Regions from separate parts of the Bradyrhizobium sp. MI1.3 genome, predicted to be linked through region 4. Evidence: predicted binding sites of a transcription regulator. Region 4 holds the regulator's gene; each other region holds the start of a gene.
The links. The regulator LexA, encoded in region 4, represses DNA repair genes until DNA is damaged. The targets are predictions, from matches to a motif close to TGTTCNNNNTGTGTTCNG.
Positions count from the first base shown of each region.

Region 1 (3,561 bases), on a different contig from region 4:
CTTGGCTTCATCGTAGAACAGCTGGAATTGCGGCGAGGCGGCGCTCCAGCCCTGCTTCAATGTGCCAGCGAGTTCGTCGCGGCGGGCGAAATCGACGGTGGCGAGCGCAGCGCCAATCGCGTCGTAACCTCCCTGCTCAGCCTTTTCCACCTCGCCGAGTTTTGCCCGCGGGTCGTCCTCGCCGAGGATTGCGCTCTGCGCATCGCCGCGATTGTGGCGCAGCGCCAGCACGCCCTGGAAGATCGCCTTGTCGGCGGCGGCGAGCCGCGCGGTCTCCAGGCTGTCGCTATAGCGGCCGAACGCCCCAACCATCTGGATCGCCGTAGAGGCCAGCGCACCCGCGGCCAGCAGGGCCATCAAGGTCAGGAGAAGCGAACTTACCGATTTCTTAAACATTGCCATGGTGTCGGGGGCCTGAGGTCGGGGGCCTATTCTTCGGGCACCACCTTGCCCCGCGACATGCCAATGTTCCGTTAAGGTTTTAATCGAATGGGCGTGAGTTTCCGGCCCAAGGAGCCCCGGCCCCGGCCATCACGCAACCTTGGTGAAATCCGGCGGGCGGCGTTCCGCGAACGCCGTGAAGGCCTCGCGCGCCTCGGCGGTGCGCAGGCGCAGTCCGAACTGCTCGCCTTCGGCATTCATCTGCGCGACCAGCGCCTCGCCATTGCGCATCAGCTTCTTGGTGGCGGTGAGCGCGCCGGCCGGCTGACGGGCAAGACGCTGCGCCAGCGCGAGCGCCTCGGCATCGAGCTTGTCGAGCGGCACCACGCGGTTGGCGAGCCCCCATTCCAGCGCGGATTTGGCCGGCACGGCCTCGCCCAGCGCGAACATCTCGTAAGCCCGCGCATAGCCGATGCGCGCCGGCATCAGCAGGCTGGAGGCGGCTTCCGGCACCAGCGCAAGGCTGACGAAGGGCGTCGACAATTGCGCGTTGTCGGCAAGCACGACGAGGTCGCAATGCAGCAGCATCGTGGTGCCGACGCCGACGGCGCGGCCCTGCACCGCGGCGACCAAGGGCCGGGTGCAGCGCGCCAGCGACTGGATGAAGCGCACGACGTTGCGGCTTCCTTCCGACTTGCCCGCCGCGACCGCCGCGAATTCGCCGACGTCGTTGCCGGCAGTGAACATGTCGCCCTCGCCGCGGATCAGGATCACGCGGGCCAACGCATCGGACTCGGCGGATTCGATGGCATCGGCAAGCTTGCCGTACATCGCATCCGTCAGTGCGTTCTTCTTGTCGGGGCGCGCCAGCGTGAGCGTAAGAATTCCGCCGTCGTTCTCGATCCGGACGTGCTCGGTCATGGGTCTCTCCTCTATTCCTCTGTATCGCTCAAAGGCTCTGTTGGAAGTTCTCTTGGAAACTTGTCCTGAATGCTGGTCAGCCAGCGCGCGACGATATCGATCTCCGCACTGGTGAATCCGTCCGTCAAGGCAGCGTTGACCTGTGCCGCGTTGGCCTTTGCCTGTGCGAGCGCTGCACGACCCCTCGGCGTCAGCCATACGCGCCAGGCGCGCCCGTCCTCGCGATCGGCCCGCCGCTCGATCAATCTTGCAGCTGCCGTGCGGTCGACGAGGCCGGAGATGCCGGCCGGCCCCAGATCGAGCGCCGTGCCCGCCTCGCCCATCAGGACGCCGTCCTGCTTGCCGAGGATGAACAGAAGCCCTGCCTGCGCCGGCGTGACCTCGCTCGAAGGCTGCGCCGCCATCCAGCGCTGCAAGCGCCGCTGCGCAACGCTCAACAGGTAGATCAGCCGATGATGCCCCGCGCCGGCTGCTTTATTTCGCATGCGAAATAGATAGTCGAAGCGGTTCAGATTGTCAAAGAGCGGCGGCTAGGTCGATGTGCCGCGGCAGTCGTCGAGGAACAGGGCCGCACCGGCGCACCAGGACCTCAGCCACCAATCGCAATTAGTCGCCGCCGCCCCGCTTGACGGTCGCTGCTTTTTGTGTTCCCTATTCGTTCTATTCAATCATAGATTGTCCCGGAGACCTTTCGTGATGAACAGTATGCGTGGCGAGAACCAGCCGACCCAGCTCGTAATTCATAATGACGATGATACGCCGGACCAATTCGTGATGGATCTGCTTCGGCAGGTCTTCGGCAAATCAGACCGTGAAGCGACCGCGCTGATCACCCAGATCGAGCAGAAGGAAAAGGCGGTTTGCGGACCTTACCCTCAATCGGTTGCCGAAGTCCTTTTCAAATCTGCGCAACAATCGATCGGCCTGGCCGGCCATCGACTGCAGGTCACGCTTGAGGCGGTCAAAACTCCTTGCGAACTCTGCGGGAAGCCCGAGGGACAGATGGACGTGCGTATCGGCGACCGCACGGTCTGGCTGTGCAGCGACTGCATGCGTGCGGCGGATGAGCCCTCGAACGAACAAGAGGAAGATTTCGACTTTGCTTGCGACGTTCTCGATTGGCACCTTGCCAGCACCGCGCGCAGCAAACTCGTGACCACGATCCGCCAATTTCCCGGCCACATGCGCGTCGATCTCCAGGCCGCAGTCGACCGGCTCTTCGGCAAGGCCATCCGGCTGGTGGGATTGAACGAGGAGCAGCGCTACGAAACGCTGTCGATTCCACGGCTGCTCAAGGAGGGCCGCTATGCGATCGCGATCGCCCCGCTGCAATATTCCGACGTCGACGTAGGCGAGAAGCGCCCGGTCAAGTGTCTGGATAACGGACTATGGCTGTGTGAGCAGGATCATCTCCGCTATGCGGTTTTGCTCTGCGCACACCGCGAATACAGTCGCGAGCCCGGAATTCGGATCGAGATCCTGGTGTCTTCAGGTTCCGCAGGCGCGGCTCTGGTCCAGCAGTGCTTCAGTGAATTGGAAGAAGCCGTACAGGCTGCGCGGACCTATCGCGGCAAGATCCTGTCGCTCGATGCGGACTCCGACTATCGCGGTCGCTCGCGCGGCATCACGGTGCATCGCTTGCCGCAGGTGTCGCGCGACGAGGTGATCCTGCCGGAGCAGACCCTGCGGCTGCTCGATCGCAACGTTCTGACCTTCGTCAACACCCGAGACCAATTGCGCCGGTTGGGCCAATCGACCCGCAAAGGCATCTTGCTGTACGGCCCGCCGGGCACCGGCAAGACCCACACGATCCGCTATCTCGCAACGCATTTGCCCGGGCATACGACGCTGATCATCACGGCCGAACAGATCGGTCTGCTCGGCGCCTATATGAGCCTGGCACGGCTGCTCCAGCCGTCGATGGTGGTGATCGAGGATGTCGATCTCATCGCCCGTGACCGCGATGACATGGGGCCGTGTGAGGAATCCATGCTGAACAAGCTGCTCAACGAGATGGACGGGCTGAAGGAAGATGCCGACATCCTGTTCGTCCTGACCACCAACCGGCCGGAGGACCTCGAAGGTGCTCTCGCGGGTCGCCCCGGCCGCATCGACCAAGCCATCGAAGTGCCGCTACCCAACGAGACCGGCCGCGGCAAGCTGGTCCGGCTCTACGGCAAGGGACTGCCGCTCGACGAGGCGGTCATCGCAGAGGCTGCCCGGCGTAGCGACGGCACGAGTTGCGCCTTCATCAAGGAG
Region 1 is NZ_JBVVPQ010000051.1:37,257-40,817, reverse strand. Features, by position in the region: gene AC0L3A_RS29005 (methyl-accepting chemotaxis protein) at 1-402, opposite strand, end outside; gene AC0L3A_RS29000 (enoyl-CoA hydratase) at 532-1,302, opposite strand; gene AC0L3A_RS28995 (MarR family winged helix-turn-helix transcriptional regulator) at 1,314-1,787, opposite strand; gene AC0L3A_RS28990 (ATP-dependent Clp protease adaptor ClpS) at 1,999-3,561, shown strand, end outside.
Region 1: a site for LexA is predicted at 1,948-1,965, ahead of AC0L3A_RS28990 (ATP-dependent Clp protease adaptor ClpS). Genes of this name have one in related genera too.

Region 2 (3,561 bases), on a different contig from region 4:
TCAAGACCTTGACGTTGCCCTGTGGGGTCGATTCCCATTCAACACATGGAAGCAATCTAGTCGAATAGCTTTCCAACACGGTCTTGTATTCGCTGATCTTGTCGAGAATCGCGGCAGAAACCGGAAAGTGGATCCCGGCGGGATTGAATCCGCGCCGTGCCAGAACATGGTGCATCAGGTATCGGTGAATGCGTCCGTTGCCGTCCTCGAACGGGTGGATATAAACGAACCCGAAGGCGAGCACGGCGGCAGCGACGACAGGATCAAGCTCGTTTTCCGCCGCATGATCGAACGCGATCAGTCCGCGCACGAGGGAGGGGATATCTTCGTGACGCGCGCTGATATGATCCGGGACAGGTCGCTGCGTCTCACGGTCATGCTCGCCGACGAAACCACCTTCGTTACGGAAGCCAAGTTTCACGAAGCGCTCATCGCCGATCACGATGCGCTGCAGGCGTAGAAACTCCGCCTCGTCGAGCGGGGCCCGTCCCGCTTCACCGATGACCCGGCCCCACCGCTGGATACGGTCTTGTGGCGGTCTCTCTCCTTCAATGACGTAGCTTGACCTTGAATCCTTGAGAAGAAGGAAGGCGGCGGTTCGCGCCAGCAGATCCTTTGGAACCTGGCTCACCACGAAACGGGCGCGCTCCTTGAGATCCTGCGCAATAAATTCGCTCAGCGCTGCAGTCTTGAAAACAAGCGGACAAAATTCCGGCGTTCCTGGCAAATTGTTCCGGACGCGGTGTCGTGCCGAATTCTGCCCGGAGGTCGCATGTTGAAGTTCGGTATCGACGGCGTCGACGTAAGAGACTTTATCTGCCGCAGGCAGGTTGAGTTGGCGGCCCAATAGCCATTCATGCAGAAACCAGATACGACGCGTATACAGACCGGTCGGCTTCTGTCTCGCAAGATCCGCAATCTCATCCTCGTTTACAGTGAGGAAAAGCCGTTTCAGGATTGCAAGGTCTAGTCCTTCATTCTTGAGAGCGAAGGTGAGATGCCCCTCAAGCGTCGCGTCCGGCGCATGGCGCGGCGTGTAGATGCGCCACCCCTCCTGCTCAATGATCCGGTGCTTTGTTCCGATTGCGGAAAGCACGCGCGGGACCGGGACGGATAGGCTGTAGGCGTCAACCAGCGCAGCATAGCCAACAGGAGTTGCTATCTCCGGCAGCCGCCGGTCATGAATAACAGACACTGGTCCTGAAAACTTTGTCTGCATTGTCCCAGATCCGTGAAAAACGCTCTCGAATCGTGAATTTCACTCTCAACTTGGCCTTTGAGCCGCAAAACCCTTTTACACCGTGAAAAACACTCACACAACCCGGGAAATGTGAAATGTCTTCGCGAAAACCGTTGGGTTCTCCCTCGCCCCACCCAAGGGAACACTTTTGAGAGGACCAGCAATCCATTTAGCGGCGTGGCGGCTCGTTCACCGTTCAACAGACCGGCGCCCCGCCACACGTTGGGGATGGAATTCTTAACAAGATGCAAGACTCTTAACGGAACACGACGCAAATTTTGGAATAAAACAGCGCCGCGATTGCAATCAGTTCTCTTTTTGTTCTATGGTGATAAATGTCCTTCCTTACTGAGCAGGAACTCGAAAGCCTGCGCATCGATCAGAGCGTTTTTCATATTGTCGGCCCGGGAGAGGAACATTTTCAGCTACTGACTGCGTTCGATGCCGGTCGACACGCAGCTTTTTTCCTGGGCCGCGTCCGATCGGTCAACAGCGGAAACCGATACGAGTTTCTCGCGGACGCGCCGGTGCGGGCGCAACTGGCGCGGATCAGCCGGGATAGGGCAACTTTCCAGGAGCAAAGCGAGAAACTCGCGACAGCGTTCAATGAGGCTCACGGAGGCAGCACGGCTGTCGGTGCCTTCTTGATCTTCTCGCTGTCTTGTTCAGGTGGCCGGTTATATGCACTTCTGAAATTCGAGGACGAAAAGGTTCTCAGCTACGACTACGACGTCAGCCGCGGCCGTTCGGGCAAGCCGAAGCCGACCTTCGGCGAGATTGAGCGGACTTTTGTCCAGAACCGCAATGCCCTGCAGAAGGCCGCGCTGATCAAGCTCGGCAAAGAGCGCGACGAAATCTGCGTTGTCGATCGTCAAAATCCGCAGCGGCCTGCGGCCTATTTCGAACAGTTCTTGCTCGTGCGACGCCAGCGAACGGAAGAGGAGCTGACAAGGACAATCGTCGAGGTCACGCGCAACATTGCGCACAAGCACAAAGACATACTTCCGCAGGACACGATGAAAAATCTGGCGCAACGCCTCTACGACGCCAGCCAATCAGGCGGTTCCGTCGACGGCGAAAGTGCTGAAAATTGGCTGAAGAGCATTTTCGGGCCGCTGCCTGATGATAGCCCCGTGCTGACCGACTTCAAGGCAAAGCTGAAGCGCGAAGGAATGGCGGGCGAATCGTTCGTGCTCCAAAAGAACGCAATTCAGGCTCCCAAGAACCGTCGCGTTGAGACGGCAAGCGGGGTCAAATTGACCTTCCCTGTCGGTTTGATGTCTTCAGTCATTTCGGTGAACCGCGACAGGGGCGAGATTATCATCAGGGACAAGATCACACTCGATGACTTCGAGATCAACACATCTGGTCGAACGCGTACGTGAGCTTGTCGCGAACGGCGCCGTGGCGGACGAACGTATTGACGCCCTCGTGTTGCGAGGCCGGCTACCGTCCGTCGATGCGCAGGTCGCCTGGCTCGGCTTCGTCGACGATGTCCCACCGCCGTTCTCGTCCTTGCAAGTCTATAATCCGGGTCTCGGTGGTGATCTCGTTGGGAGTGATATCTTTGATTCGACCCGCGAGATCGTGATCACGCTCGGAAAGCCAACTGCCGACGGCTGCGCCTTCTTTATCTTCCAGTCCGACATCCCACAATACTTGGCGCAGCGAACTGTCCTTCCGCGCCTCGCGATCGCCGACTTCAAATTCCACTCAGGCATTTCGCGCACGAGGATTGGAGTTCGCTTCATGGGATTTCGCGCAAACGCCACCGCGAGCCGAGCCTTTGCTTGGGTCTATCGACCCCACTCGCTATGTTCGTGACTTTGTCCCCGACCGTGAAATCGTTACCGATCTCAATCCCTGGCTATTATTGGCCGCGCCAGCGGTTTCATCGCCGGCGTATCAAGCTTGGGAAACGGTTTCTGCCCGCAGACTGTTGGGCGGTCTCGTCTCCCGCGCCTGGCTCGAGGATGGCCAGGTCTGGCTGCAAGCGGCGGCGACGCCTCCGATCTATCGCATTAGAGCCGATGATCCTGCCCTGCCCGGCGCTCGTTCTCGATTGACTGAAACCGCCAACTGGGTTTTTCTTTCGGGGACAGATGTCGAGGCACGCCACCTGCTCTTTTCCGGTGAGTTGGCTCGGGCGAGCCGTCCTCAGCAAGATCTCGCCACGACATTGGAGCAGGCGCTTGAGGCGGCCAAAGCTGCCTATGAAGCTCACGTCCAATCATCGAGCCGCGAGACTCTGAAGGCGCTCGCCGATCTCCGCAAGACCGTGATTGATGAAACTCAGAAGTAGCGCAACGGGCGCAGGATCT
Region 2 is NZ_JBVVPQ010000052.1:46,479-50,039, reverse strand. Features, by position in the region: gene AC0L3A_RS29360 (Fic family protein) at 1-1,219, opposite strand, end outside; gene AC0L3A_RS29355 (nucleoid-associated protein) at 1,576-2,625, shown strand; gene AC0L3A_RS29350 (hypothetical protein) at 2,687-2,953, opposite strand; gene AC0L3A_RS29345 (hypothetical protein) at 2,976-3,542, shown strand.
Region 2: a site for LexA is predicted at 1,549-1,566, ahead of AC0L3A_RS29355 (nucleoid-associated protein). Genes of this name have one in related genera too.

Region 3 (3,561 bases), on a different contig from region 4:
TCACCGTGTGCTGTCGTCAGCTCGGATGAGACGAGTCGAAGTCTAAGCTTTGGCACCAGCGAGGAGCAGGAGCTGAGGTGGTCCAGCAGGCAGACGAGCTGCAATTGATCCCGGGGAGCTGGATCGAACCAAAGTTCAACCACGTCATATTGCTCGCAGAAGTCCGCAAGGGACAAGTCTTTGCGGTCCTTGATGCTCTTGGGCCACCGGATGGCCCAATCAGACCAATGATCACCGGGCCCGAGATTCGCCGAACGCGCCGCGAAATAGGCTACGAGCTTCTCGGGCGAGGGCAGAGGTCCCCACTCAAAGTGAAACGAGGATGAGATGACAAGCTCCGCCAACCCCGATCGTGCGAGCTCGCTTCCGGACGAACTGGTCAAGATCAGACGCTTCATCGCGCCCCCCGAGCACGACCAAACCCAAACGAAACAGGCGCCGAAGACGTCGGCAACTCAACGTCCTCAGCGCCCGCTCCTCGCGAAAAACTTTACTGTTGAAGCTTACTCGTCGCCCGGCTCCTCGCCGTCGGCGTCACGCTCGGGGCTGCCGGCGAGAATCTGTTCGGCGATCAGGCCGGAGTTCTGGCGGATCGAGGTCTCGATCTTGGCGGTGATGTCGGGGTTGGCCTTCAGAAACGCCTTCGAATTCTCGCGACCCTGGCCAAGACGCTGGCTGTCATAGGAGAACCATGCGCCGGATTTCTCGACGATGCCGGCCTTGACGCCGAGATCGAGGATCTCGCCCATCTTGGAAACGCCCTCGCCGTACATGATGTCGAACTCGACCTGCTTGAACGGCGGCGCCAGCTTGTTCTTGACGACCTTGACGCGGGTGGTGTTGCCGACCACTTCGTCGCGCTCCTTGATCGCGCCGATGCGGCGGATGTCGAGGCGAACCGAGGCATAGAATTTCAGGGCGTTGCCGCCGGTGGTGGTTTCCGGCGAGCCGTACATCACACCGATCTTCATGCGGATCTGGTTGATGAAGATCACCATGGTATTGGACTTGTTGATGGACGCCGTCAGCTTGCGCAGCGCCTGGCTCATCAGACGAGCCTGCAGACCCGGCAGAGCATCGCCCATCTCGCCCTCGAGCTCGGCCTTCGGCACCAGGGCCGCGACCGAATCGATCACCAGCACGTCGACCGCGCCGGAGCGCACCAGCGTGTCGCAGATTTCCAGCGCCTGCTCGCCGGTGTCCGGCTGCGAGATCAGGAGCTCGTCGATATTGACACCCAGCTTGCGCGCATAGACCGGGTCGAGCGCGTGCTCGGCGTCGATGAAGGCGCAGATGCCGCCCTTCTTCTGCCCTTCCGCCACCGTGTGCAGCGCCAGCGTGGTCTTGCCCGAGGATTCCGGCCCGTAGATCTCCACGACGCGCCCCTTCGGCAGGCCCCCGATCCCGAGCGCGATATCGAGCCCCAACGAGCCCGAAGAGACCGCCTCGACATCCATCGAGCGGTCGTTCTTGCCGAGCTTCATCACCGAGCCCTTGCCGAACTGCCGCTCGATCTGGGAGAGCGCGGCGGCCAGAGCTTTACTCTTGTCCATGGAAGATCCTTCGACGATACGCAGGGCAGTGGTGGACATTGGGTCGTGCTCCTTATGGCGAGGATTCGCTAGAGGGACAAACGGCTGGCGGGGCGGCGCGGCGATAAAATCAATGTACTCTATTTGTTCTAGGTTCGCAATATGTTCTTTTGCGGATTTTGGTGCTGGCCTGACGCGCATCAAAGACGGATGCCCTGCGCGCCGTCAGAATTCCGTAATCCTGCGGCACCGAACCTTTTCGCGGTCTGCGGCCTTCTCTGGGATGGGACTCTTGCATGGGAGTCTTGCATCGGACTCTTGGACGGGACCGCAACTCTGGGGACCTCAGTCATGACGAATAACACGCATCACGATACGAACCGGCGCAATCCGCTGCTGGAGGCGGCGCGGGAGGAGATGATCAAGTTCGAGCGCAAGGAGAATGAGTTCCGCAAGAAGGATCGCGAAGAGCGTGCCGCCGAGCTCCATTTGCCGCTGGACGCGATCAAGGTTCATTAGGCCGCGAGGACGAGCGCTTAGGAGCTGACCGAGACCCGCTTGCCGACTCGGCAGGCGTCGGTGTTTGCCAGCGGCAACGCGCTGGCGACGATCCCGGAGCAGCGCCCTTTGATCTCAGGGAATCGGCACGGGAATCGGGATTCGGACGGCCATGGAGGCGAGTCCGTGCCCATATGGTATCTAAATACTACCAGTAAGCCATTGATGGCACGACGGAATTTGTGGGCGGGCTACTGTGCATGGGGTTGTTTTCGCGTTTTTGAAAGGCGCGCATGGGCCTTTCCACCCCGGAGCCGTCTCCCGGCACCCAACCCCGCCTACAGCAGAACCAGCAATCCGATGCCGATCACCAGCACTACGAAGCCAGCCGCCGTCGCGGCGGCGAATGACCGCTCTACGTTGTCCATGATGCCACCCCGTTGCCGGTGCGCCACGTTTCCCCCATGGCAGCACCGTCGCTGCGAAATCTCGCCTGCGGTTGTGTCCTGAGTTGTGCGAACGGATGTCGAAATTGGGACCGGTGCGGGGCCAGTCTGCGGCCCCCGAGCTCCGGCTTTCGCTGTCATCGCCGGGCCTTGTCAGGCTGTCGTAAGCTGAGCCGGCTAGAGTCGCCTAGCTATGGTGTTGCAGCCCAGCACCTCAGCCTCCAATAACCTTCTCCCCGCTTGGCTCTTCCAAGCGGGGTTTTTTCATGCTGATTTTCATGCCGGCCGGCCGGTTTGCGAGCCGCCCTCCTCCTGCGTCAGGCGCAGCGAGAAGGCGCGGATCGCCGGCGCTGCGAGCAGCACGATCGGCAGCATCGCCGCCCATGCGATCAGCCACGACACCAGCCAGTGCGCCAGGAAGTCCAGCGCGTTCCCTGCGGGAAGGCTGGCGATGCCCGCGGCGATCAGCGAGGTCAGTCCGGACTGGATGATTCCGAACACGAAATGAGAATAGCGGCGGGGAATGCCCGGCATGACGCGCCCATGTTGCTGACCGTCATCGGGCCAAGCAAGGCACATGCCGCCGCGTTCGGGAAGGCGCCCTGACCCATCCCAGGAACTCTGTTCTTGGCCGGAGAACCACGGAGAGGCCTCGCGCCGCCGCTGGGCGGCAGCGCGTGCGTTTGCGGGATAGCCATGCGCTATCCGGGGCTTACCGACAGATTTGGCTTTCCCTGGAATATTATGCCGCCCGGCATGTTCTCAGGGTTGGGAGTGAATCGTGGGAGAAGGCCATGAATCACAGGGGCATCGAGTTCACCGTCGCCAAGACGGCACTTCCCGGCATCTGGCAGTGGCAGTTCCGGATCGGCGAGCAGATCAAGACCGGCAGGACCGAGACCAAGATCGATCTGTTGGCGATCCGGCGGGTGCAGCTGCGCATCGATCGGGAGCTGAAGGCGATCGGGCGCAACGCGACCTGAGCGGCCGGACCGAGATCGTCGGCAGCATGGCTTGCAGGGGCGCAGCCGCGTCCATGGGGCTATTCCGTAGCCGCCCGGAATTGATCTGCCGATGGTTTGGGA
Region 3 is NZ_JBVVPQ010000088.1:12,299-15,859, reverse strand. Features, by position in the region: gene AC0L3A_RS35600 (hypothetical protein) at 1-398, opposite strand, end outside; gene recA (recombinase RecA) at 504-1,592, opposite strand; gene AC0L3A_RS35590 (hypothetical protein) at 1,884-2,051, shown strand; gene AC0L3A_RS35585 (DUF2798 domain-containing protein) at 2,753-3,010, opposite strand; gene AC0L3A_RS35580 (hypothetical protein) at 3,271-3,459, shown strand.
Region 3: a site for LexA is predicted at 1,667-1,684, ahead of recA (recombinase RecA). Genes of this name have one in related genera too.

Region 4 (3,561 bases):
CGCCAGGACAACTTCAGATTCGGACCTTTCCGCCAAGCTTGTGAGCAAGGCCGCCGACCTGAAATCCCAGGCCGATCCGCTGCCCGACAAAGACCAGGGAGCCAAGGCGCCCGACGTAACTCCCGGGCAGGCAGGGAGCTGATCGATGCAGCCCGGGGCGCTCGTCGTTCTCGCCTTGCCGTGATTTTCCTTGCCGTGATTTTCGTCGCTTCCATGGCCGCGCGACGCGCTTGATCCTGCCTTCCGGAACAATGTGAAGCGGCGGGATGACTGTGCCCGCTCAGCGGTTTTTGCCTCTGCGCCCGCGCTCGGCTAGAAGACGTGCGGAACATTCGCCCGAACGTGCCGAGCAGGAGTTTTCGCCGTGGCCTTGATGCCGGTTTCCGACGCGCTTGCCGCGGTGCTGGCGGGTGCAGAGCCGCTGCCGGAAGAAATGATTTCCCTCGACGAGGCCCATCATCGCGTGCTCGCGTGTGACCTCGCGGCGCGGCGCACGCAGCCGCCGCAGGCGATGTCGGCGATGGACGGCTACGCGGTGCGCGCGGCCGATGCCGCGACGATCGATTCGGAGCTCACCGTGGTCGGCGAAGTCGCGGCGGGCCGACCGTTCGCCGGGACGATCGGCGCCGGCGAGGCCGTACGGATCTTCACCGGCGGCGTCGTTCCCGGTGGCGCGGACGCCGTCGTGATCCAGGAGGACACGGTCGCCGCCGGCAAGCGGATCATGATCAAGGAAGCCGCGATCGCCGGTCGGCACATCCGCCCCGCCGGCGTCGATTTCCGCGAGGGTGACGTGCTCCTGCGCAAGGGAAGCCGTGTCACCGAGCGCGACCTCGCGCTCGCTGCCGGGATGAATCATCCGCACCTTGTCGTTTTCAGGCGTCCAAAGGTCGCGATTCTCGCCACCGGCGACGAGCTGGTGATGCCAGGCACCACGCCAGGCCACGGCCAGATCGTCTATTCCAACGGCTACGCCCTGCACGCGCTCGCCCGCAGCGAAGGCGCCGAGACGATCGACCTCGGTATTGCCGCCGATACGCTGGAGGCGACCACCGCCGGCATCCGCCGCGCCCGCGAGAGCGGCGCCGACATCCTGATCACGACCGGCGGCGCATCGGTCGGCGACCACGATCTGGTCCAGCAGGCACTGCGGGACGAAGGCATCGCGATGGCGTTCTGGAAGATCGCGATGCGGCCAGGCAAGCCGATGATGCACGGGCGACTCGGCGCAATGGGTGTGATCGGCCTGCCGGGCAATCCCGTGTCGTCCTACGTGTGCGCTTTCCTGTTCATGGTGCCGCTGATTCGCGCCCTGTCGGGCCGTTCAGTGATTCACCATCGCCGCGAACGCGCCGTGCTCGGCCGCGGCGTCGGCGCCAACGACCAGCGCGAGGACTATCTGCGCGCGCATCTGGAGGAGCGTGACGATGGCACACGCGTCGTTCTTCCCGTCAATCATCAGGACTCTTCGCTGCTTGCGAATCTCGCTGCAGCACAGGTACTTCTCGTGCGCGCACCATTCGCGCCGAAGGCCGAAGCCGGCACGGCTTGCGAAGTGTTGCGGCTCCCCGTCTGAGCACCCCCGCAACGCGCGTTCTGCGAACTTTGCTCTGTTCACGGTAAATTAAGCAGTTGCGGAACATGTATCGAACATATAGTGTCCGTTCATGATTTGTTTCGAGCATGTAGCGGCTTATTGCCGAATTCTGCGTCTCGGAATCGGACGACATCAACCGGGGGACTTTGGTCGAGATGTTAACGCGCAAACAATACGAGCTTCTGCGGTTCATCAGTGAACGTCTGAAGGAAAGCGGCGTGCCGCCCTCCTTCGACGAGATGAAGGATGCGCTCGATCTGCGCTCGAAGTCGGGCATCCATCGCCTGATCACGGCGCTCGAGGAGCGTGGCTTCATCCGACGCCTGCCCAACCGCGCCCGTGCGATTGAAGTCATCAAGCTGCCGGAGCTCCAGGCAGCCGCCGGCAGCCGCCGCGGCTTCACCCCCAGCGTCATCGAGGGCAATCTCGGCAAGGTGCGTGCGGGCTCCAGCCTGCCCGCGGACGAGGGCGAACGCCCCGTGGCGGTACCGGTGATGGGCCGCATCGCCGCCGGCACGCCGATCGAGGCGTTGCAGACACGCAGCCACACCATCAGCGTACCGCCCGACATGCTCGGCTCGGGCGAACATTACGCGCTGGAAGTGCGCGGTGATTCCATGGTTGATGCCGGCATCCTTGACGGCGACATGGCGCTGATTCAGCGCAACGAGAGCGCCGATACCGGCGACATCGTGGTGGCGCTGATCGACGACGAGGAAGCGACGCTGAAGCGCTTCCGCCGTCGCGGCGCCTCGATCGCGCTCGAGCCCGCCAACGCTGCCTATGAGGTCCGCATCCTGCCGCCCAATCGGGTGAAGATTCAGGGCAAGCTGATCGGGCTTTACCGGAAGTACTGATACCGGACGTACTTGATACCTGGAGAAGTTGGCGCCTCGCGCGCTTCCGATCGGCATCGCCGGTCAGAGATTGGAGCGGATCATCGTCCGCTCCGGCTGGATAGTCTTTCTGGTTCTGCACAGACTATCCGGCCCCTCCTCCGGCGCTGGCTACTCGCGACGCCCAAGAAGCAGCACCGAAACAGCACCGCTTCGCGGCTCGAGTGTGCGAGGAAACAGCGACGAGCGATCGAGGTCGTTGCACCAGCCGGCAATATTCGCGCATGCGCCTCCCGAATGCATCGCAACTCTCTTTGTTCCTATTGAATTCGGGAAAGATAATGTGATCGCGGCTTGCGGAAACCAGCCGCAGATTTGCCCACAACCGAGCAGAGCTTTCGTGCTTCAACTCTGATAGAGGCCTGCGCCTCGATAAGAGACGCGGGTTGCTATCCCAGCATGAGGAGCACCCGATGTGTGACTACAGCCTGCATGCCGTCGCGTCGCGCCCCGCCGAAGTCGGCGAGACGATCGTCACGACAAATTTCCGCGGCACCTCGACGCGCGGCTTCGCCTCCGCAGCCGATCCGTCTGTTGCCGTCTGCCTGCTGCCGGGAACGGAGCTCGCCTTCGCAGACGACGTCCGCTACGACAATCGCTGGATCTGGACGCGGACCATCAATTCCCGCGTGGGCAAGTTCGGCAAGATCGATCCGCACGTTCCCGACCGCCATCATGACGCGATCGAATTCCCCGACGGCAAATTTGTGCTGGTGACGCAGCTCGTCGAAGGCCAGCGCGCGACCGTGCTGCAACTGCCTGTGACCCAGTCGGTCATCGAGCGCGAGCACAAGGCGCAGATCATCGCCGACAGGCAGCCGACCGTCACGCACCTGCCGATCGGCTGAAACAGCCGCCCTCCGGCTACGAGGTCGGAGGTCAGGATTGAATTGCCATCGCCGGCCGTGGCCGGCGAGATGGTGTGGTTTGCGCCAGCGAATCCGAGCGGACGCACCGACCCGCTGCGTTGCTCCGCACCATCAGATCAATCGTCGGCCTGCAAGTCGGTCTCCGCCGGCGTTGCGTCCTTGATGCGGGGCGCGGTCGCCTTCGGCGCAAGGCTGCCGT
Region 4 is NZ_JBVVPQ010000013.1:101,919-105,479, reverse strand. Features, by position in the region: gene AC0L3A_RS12390 (hypothetical protein) at 1-142, shown strand, start outside; gene AC0L3A_RS12385 (molybdopterin molybdotransferase MoeA) at 365-1,576, shown strand; gene lexA (transcriptional repressor LexA) at 1,753-2,454, shown strand; gene AC0L3A_RS12375 (hypothetical protein) at 2,907-3,341, shown strand; gene AC0L3A_RS12370 (ComEC/Rec2 family competence protein) at 3,479-3,561, opposite strand, start outside.